Regions from separate parts of the Actinoplanes friuliensis DSM 7358 genome, predicted to be linked through region 1. Evidence: riboswitches for the same ligand, from Rfam matches in the RefSeq annotation. Region 1 holds a riboswitch; the other holds the start of a gene.
What was found. Region 1 has a riboswitch for cyclic di-AMP ahead of AFR_RS02335 (coiled-coil domain-containing protein). Riboswitches for the same ligand answer to the same signal wherever they lie in the genome.

Region 1 (3,306 bases):
AGCCGCCCTGATGGACCTGCACGACCTGCACCAGAACGCCCGTGACGGCGTCCACGTGGCTTCCCTGGCCGGCTCCTGGATCGCCCTCGTGGCCGGTCTGGGCGGCATGCGGGACTCGAACGGCCAGCTGTCGTTCGCGCCGCGCCTGCCCAGCCGGATCAACGGCCTGGAGTTCTCCCTGCTCTGGCGCGGCCTGCGGCTGCGGGTGGAGGTCACGGCGGACGAGGTCACCTACTCGCTGCGCAACGGCGGTGGTTCGGCCCGGCTGGACCTCCTGCACCACGGCAAGGAGGTCACGATCACCCAGGTGAAGCCGGTCGTGCTGCCGATCCCGCCGCAGGGCCCGATGGGCCCGGCGCCGACGCAGCCGGCCGGTCGGGCCCCGGTCCGCCGGGCCACCGGCAGCTGACCGAGCTACAGCAAGAAGCCCCCGTCCTCGAGGAGGACGGGGGCTTTCTGTTGGTCCGGAGCAGCGCTAAAGCATCGAGACGTGGACGTGGTCCGTGTGGTCGGACGGGCCGGAGTAGGACTTCCAGCCGGTCGCCGGGAACCAGATCTGTCTGTTCCAGATGACGTACAGGATGCCGAGCCGGTCGGCGTTACGGACCAGGAACGCCATCAGGTTGTTGCCGTACTCCCGGGTGTCCTGGTTGTGCCAGGGGGCGAAGCCGCTGTTCTGCAGGGACCAGTCGCAGGCCCGGCCCTTGGGATGCTCGAACGGTCCGCCGTTGCGGTGACAGCCGACGAACCTCTTGAACTTCGCCTTCTTGACTTCCTTGTACATGTGGAAGGTCCGCGGGGTGATGCAGCCGCTGGTCGTCGGGTCGTTCACGCTGCACGACTCCGGGCCGAAATCGCCGTCGGAGTTGCGGGGAGCGGGGGCCGCCACCGGTGACTTGGAGAGGACAAAGCCGCCGGTCACGGACTTGCCGCCGACCTTGGCCAGGGCGTTCTCCGCCGACTCCTTCTGCTTTTTCATCGAGGCCAGATTCTGCTGCTGGGCCTTGACCTCCTGATCGAGGCGGGCCTTCTGCGTGCTGACGTCGTCGATCGCCTCGTACAGCTCGTGCAGCTTGCCGTCGTTGATGGCGTTGATCTCCTCGAGGGAGACCGCCTTCTTGAGGAAGCCGTCCGGGCCGTCGGTGTTGAGCAGGAAGCCCATCGTCGAGATGCCACCGGTGCGGTACTGCTGGGCCGCGACCGCGCCGACCTCGGGGAGCAGAGAGTCCCGCCGGGTCTCGGCATTCTTGACCTTGAGGGCCAGACCCAGCTGGGTCTTGGTCGACTTCGCAACCGCTGATTTGGCCGCCAGGAAGCGTCGTCCCGTGGAGTCGAGGACGTCGTTCAGGAGCGGATCGTCATCGCCGTCGTCGGCGGTCGACGACTTCTTGTCGTCGTCGGGGTCGGCGCTCGCCGGTGATGCGGGCACGAGCAGCATCGTGACCGCTACGAGCGGTGCCAGGGCGAGAACGAGCCACCGGCGGGGTCTTGCCGTCATTCACAATCCTTCCGCGTGACCACCGACCGGGTTAGCTGACGGGTTCGGGACGGAAGCGATCCCTACCACGGTTACGTGGATTCACCCCACTACTACACATGGGTCCCCGGCTCGCCTCGCGGCGATTAGGCGGTGGGCTGCCGGCACCTTGGGGGCGGTGCCTTCTTGGCAGTGACCGGCGGCCAGCTTACCTGACAACTGCCCTGGTGACAGTCCGGCAACGGTGGTGAAAAGCGTTACCCGGCAACGACTTTCCGTTACTGCTCGATGGAATGACGCAGGTCATAGCCCGTAACGGCACATCAATGTGAGTCGTTGCATTCTTTCCGTCACGAAATCACGCCGCGTATTTGCATTGTTGCGCTCAGTACGACACCTGTCGATTCGTGACATCGATGGGTAGTGTTCGTCACGGTCTCACAGCAGACCGCCGCCTAATCGCCGCAAGGCGAGCCGGGGACCCACCCGTGTTATGGGGTGAATCCACGTCACAGTGGTAGGGATCGCTTCCGTCCCGAACCCGTCAGCTAACTCGGTCGGCGGCCGACGGAAGGAAAGCACGTGAGGCTCAAACCTGCCCGCCGGCGATTAGCGACCGTCCTCGCGGCGCTCGTCGCCACCACGGGTCTGGCACTCGTCGCCCCGTCCTCCGCCTCGGCGTCACCCCGGCCGCTCGCCGCGCCCGGTGACTCGGGCGACGACGGTGAGGGCGGCTCGAAGTCCCTGGTCCAGCAGCTCGAGGCGGCGTCCAAGGGCTTCGTCGAGGCCAAGGAGGCCCTGGCGACCTCCAGGAAGCGCCAGCAGCAGCTGATCGACAAGCTCAAGGAGATCAACACCGAGCTCGGCCCGAAGCAGGCGGCGCTGGACGACATCGTCCAGCAGTCGTACCGCACCGGGCGGCTCGGGCCGATGACCGCGCTGGTCACCGCCGACTCCACCGGCAGCATGCTGGACCGCGTACAGACCCTGGAGACGATCGCGGTCAAGCAGGACCGGGCCGTCCGCGATCTGAAGGACTCGAAGACGCAGCAGGAGCAGGCGAAGGTCGCGATCGACGCCGAGATCCGCGACCAGCAGCGTCAGCTCACCGTCATGGCCAAGCGCAAGACGCAGGCCGAGAACGCCCTGAAGGCCGCCAACGCGGCCAGTGGCAGCTCCGACGCCTCGGACTCGTCCGGTGGCAGCAGCTCCAGCGACGGCGGCAGCAGCTCGAAGGCCGCCGCGGCGCCGCGGAACTCCAACGGTGAGCTGCCCAACGAGTCCTGCAGCATCAACGACCCCACCTCGTCCGGCTGCATCACGCCGCGCACGCTGCACGCGATGAAGGAAGCCAAGAAGGACGGCTTCACACGCTTCGTCGCATGCTTCCGGCAGCAGAACAGCGGCGAGCACCCCAAGGGTCGTGCCTGTGACTTCGCCGCCGACAAGAACGGCTTCGGCGGCGACGCCACAGGCAGCAGCAAGACGTACGGCAACCAGCTGGCGAACTACTTCATCAACAATGCGAGCCGGCTGGGTGTGCTCTACGTGATCTGGTTCCGGCGGATCTGGCTACCGAGCAGCGGCTGGAAGTCGTACTCGGGGGCCGGTGGGGATCCGTCGAGTGATCACACCAACCACGTGCATCTCTCGATGCGCTAGCTCCGGCGGGGAGTGCGGGGCCTACCGCTTGGTGTAGGCCTCGTACTCCTTCAGGACCTCGTCGGTCGGGCCGTCCGCGCGGATCAGTCCCGACTCGAGCCAGATCGCGCGTTCGCAGGTGTCCCGGATCGACTGCTCGCTGTGGCTGACCAGGAAGACCGTGCCGG
Region 2 (3,306 bases), 1.7 Mb from region 1:
CGCGAACTTCTCCTCGCCGTACACCCGCAGGATGCGGACGAGCTCGCCCGGCTCGTAGCCGTTGACGACCTCCTCCGCGGTGATCCCCCGCGACTGGTCCATCCGCATGTCGAGCGGTGCGTCCCGCGAATAGGCAAAACCCCGGTCGGGTTCGTCGAGCTGCAGCGAGGACACGCCGAGATCGAAGAGCCCACTGTGGAACGCCGGAAGACGGAGGCCGGCCAGCACGTCCGGCAGCTCGTCGTAGACCGCGTGCACGAAGTGCACCCGATCGCCGAAACGGGCCAGCCGGTGCCGGGAGTGCGCGAGAGCCTCGGTGTCCCGGTCGAGTCCGATGAGGACCACGTCCGGGTACCGCTCCAGCACGGCCTCGGCGTGCCCGCCCAGGCCCAGCGTGAAGTCGACGTGCACCGCGCCCGGCAGGACCAGGGCGGGGGCGAGCAGCTCGAGGCAGCGCTCGAGCAGCACCGGCACGTGTGTGCCGCGAAGCTCCCCCATGTCGACCCCCATTGCCTGCTCTTTCCGCGCTCACCCGGTGTCCTGCGACGACCGGTCGTCTGTCCGTACCGCCAGATCCCCATCCGCTCGTGCCCGTTGCCTTCGGGCGCGCCCGACCGGACACACGCCTGGCACCGGGGAAGAGGCGCCAGGAGCGGGAGCGGCTGGAGATCTCGCAGTACGGCGGCAGCGACGTCCGGACCGTGTCGACGGCCCACAGGTGCCACGCCTCACAGTCCGCCGGGCAGCACCCCCTCCTCGATGTCGGCGAACTCGTCCTCGCTCGCCGAGAGGTACTGCTCCCAGGACTGCTTGTCCCAGATCTCCACCCGCGTGCTCGCGCCGATCACGACGAGCTCACGATCCAGCGCCGCGTACTCCCGCAAGTGGCCCGGGATGGTGACCCGGCCCTGCTTGTCGGGGATCTCGTCGTGCGCGCTGGCGAAGAACACCCGGCTGTAGGCCCGGGCGGCCTTGTTCGTGACCGGTGCCTCACGGAGCTGCCCCGCGATGCGCTGGAACTCGGGCATCGGGAAGACGTAAAGGCAACGTTCCTGCCCCTTGGTGATCACGACACCTCCCGCCAGTTCGTCACGGAACTTCGCCGGGAGGATCAGCCGGCCCTTGTCGTCGAGGCGCGGGGTGTGAGTGCCGAGAAACATCGGCCTGACCCCCCTGCCCCCGGCGGTTTCGCGGACCGCCTGTCGTCTGGGCCGGCAACCCCCTCGGAGTCAGCTCCTCAGGCCCTGCCACTGCGCTCCACTCTACTCCACTTCCCTCCACTCGCAACAAGAATGGACCGGTCTGCGAAGCCGATTCGCGGATGAATGCGCACGTCAGAGCCGGTGAGGTGGAAGTGGAGGGGTTCGGGCCTCCGACCATGGTCCACTTTCCGACATGCCGCCCAGGCGGGCACGAAAGTCCCCAGAAATCGGGCGTTCTTTACCGCCCGCGAACCCTCCTCCCGCGATCCGGGGAGCGAAGTGGAGGGAATACGACAGTGGGGCGTGACCCGAAACGGGTCACGCCCCACTGACTCTCGTACTGCTCTTACTACTTCACTGCTCTACCTCACGCGGCGACGAGGCGGCGCACGACGTAGTTCTTGCTCCAGATCTTGTGCTTGCCGACCCGGGCGCCCGAGTGCGGCGAGTCCCACATGTACCCGTTGCCGGCGTAGATGCCGGCGTGGGTGCCGTAGGAACCCGACCGGACGACGATCAGGTCGCCGATCTTCTTCTTGCTCTTGGCGACCGCCTTGCCGTACTTCTGCTGCGAGTTCGCCTTGTGCGGGAGCTTCTTACCCGTCGTCTTCTTGTAGACGTACTGGGTGTAGCCCGAGCAGTCGAAGCGCTTGGGGCCCGAGGCACCGAACTTGTACAGCGCGCCCTTGTGCTTCTTCGCCTGGGCGAGAACCTTCGCCCCGCTGCTCTTCACCGTGATCTTGATGGCCCCGCTGGTCGCCCAGCGGATGTTCGTGGCCCCGGTGTACTGCGTGCGGAAGTAGCCGGTGATGTGCGGCTCCGCGGTGAGCTTCACCGTCCCCTTCGAGGACAGCTTCTTCGTCACCCAGGTGCGCCACTTGCCGTCTCGCTTGGCCTGGAGGCGTACCGAACCGCGGGTGACGACCTTGCCGGTCTTCGGGTCGATCACCTTGGCGGTGACGCTGACCTTCTTGCCCCACGCGACGGAGCGGGTCGCGGAGTTGGTGATCTTCGGCTTGACCGCCGGCGCCGCGGCTGCCGCCGTGACGACGGGAGCGGCGGATGCCGCCGGCGTACCGATCAGCTGGCCGGCGCAGAGGCACGCACCCAGGGACAGTGCGATGGTTCCGGTTCCGGGCATGCGGCGGCCACGGCTCGAACTGCGTTCGTGCACGGTAGAGATATCCCTCCGGCACGCCTGCGAGGTTAGCTGTCGGGTTCGGGCGGGAAGGTGTGCCCGGTCGCCAAAAGGTGACTTCACCCCAAGGTCCGCAACTGCCGGACCGGATCTGGGTCCCCCGTCCCTGCCCCCGTATGCCTGTGTGGTTGAAGCTGCTTCCGTGGTCGTGCCGCGCGGACCGGGGCAGGGCTCGGCGTGGTCCGGTGCGGTACGAGCGGCGAGCGGATGCTCACCGGCAGGGACCTTGCTACCCGATTTCCGGGCCGACTGTCGGGCCTTGCTTGGTTACGCAGCGTATTTGGCATACCGGAGCCTGTCCGGTTTGTAACCACCCCGTGACAAATGCCAGCGCTTTGCGTAGTTCTGTGATCACGCTCCGGTGAAGGTTACGGGTGAAACACAACACACAAAAAGCCGCAGCAGGGTGGATCATGCGCGTGTCCGAGGTCGGGAGATTGCCGTCGCAAACGCCCCCAGCGGGCCAAACACGACGCCGGGCGGCGGGGTGGAGATCATCCGTTCGGCCGAGCTTCGGCCTGCGGACCCCTCCCAGGCCGCGCGGGCCGCTCCACCACTCGACGTAGTGTCCGTTTCCGGTACCCTCGTCGCCGTGACGGACGGGAAATTGCCCCTACGGGCCAAGGTCGCGACCTCCGTGTCGCGAACCGCTGCGGCGCTCTCTCGGGCCGCGGGACGCGGTGACGGCTCGGTGATCGGCGGGTGGATCGGTCTCAAGATCGATCCTGACCTGCTCAGGAACCTCGCCGCCGGCCGTGCGATCGCGCTCGTGTCGGGCACCAACGGCAAGACCACCACGACCCGGTTCACCGCCGCCGCCCTCGGCGTCCTCGGCCCGGTCGCCACCAACTCCTTCGGCGCCAACATGCCCACCGGGCACACCTCGGCGCTGGCCAAGGCCGGTGC

Region 2: another riboswitch for cyclic di-AMP. It lies ahead of AFR_RS10070 (C40 family peptidase); the one in region 1 lies ahead of AFR_RS02335 (coiled-coil domain-containing protein).

The regions. Positions count from the first base shown of each region.
Region 1 covers NC_022657.1:483,297-486,602, forward strand. The annotation lists gene AFR_RS02325 (glycoside hydrolase family 65 protein) at 1-409, shown strand, start outside; gene AFR_RS02330 (coiled-coil domain-containing protein) at 476-1,498, opposite strand; cyclic di-AMP (ydaO/yuaA leader) riboswitch at 1,504-1,640, opposite strand; cyclic di-AMP (ydaO/yuaA leader) riboswitch at 1,920-2,056, shown strand; gene AFR_RS02335 (coiled-coil domain-containing protein) at 2,060-3,139, shown strand; gene AFR_RS02340 (ABC transporter ATP-binding protein) at 3,161-3,306, opposite strand, start outside.
Region 2 covers NC_022657.1:2,156,462-2,159,767, reverse strand. The annotation lists gene rsmH (16S rRNA (cytosine(1402)-N(4))-methyltransferase RsmH) at 1-510, opposite strand, end outside; gene mraZ (division/cell wall cluster transcriptional repressor MraZ) at 729-1,160, opposite strand; gene AFR_RS10070 (C40 family peptidase) at 1,570-2,343, opposite strand; cyclic di-AMP (ydaO/yuaA leader) riboswitch at 2,383-2,546, opposite strand; gene AFR_RS10065 (Mur ligase family protein) at 3,008-3,306, shown strand, end outside.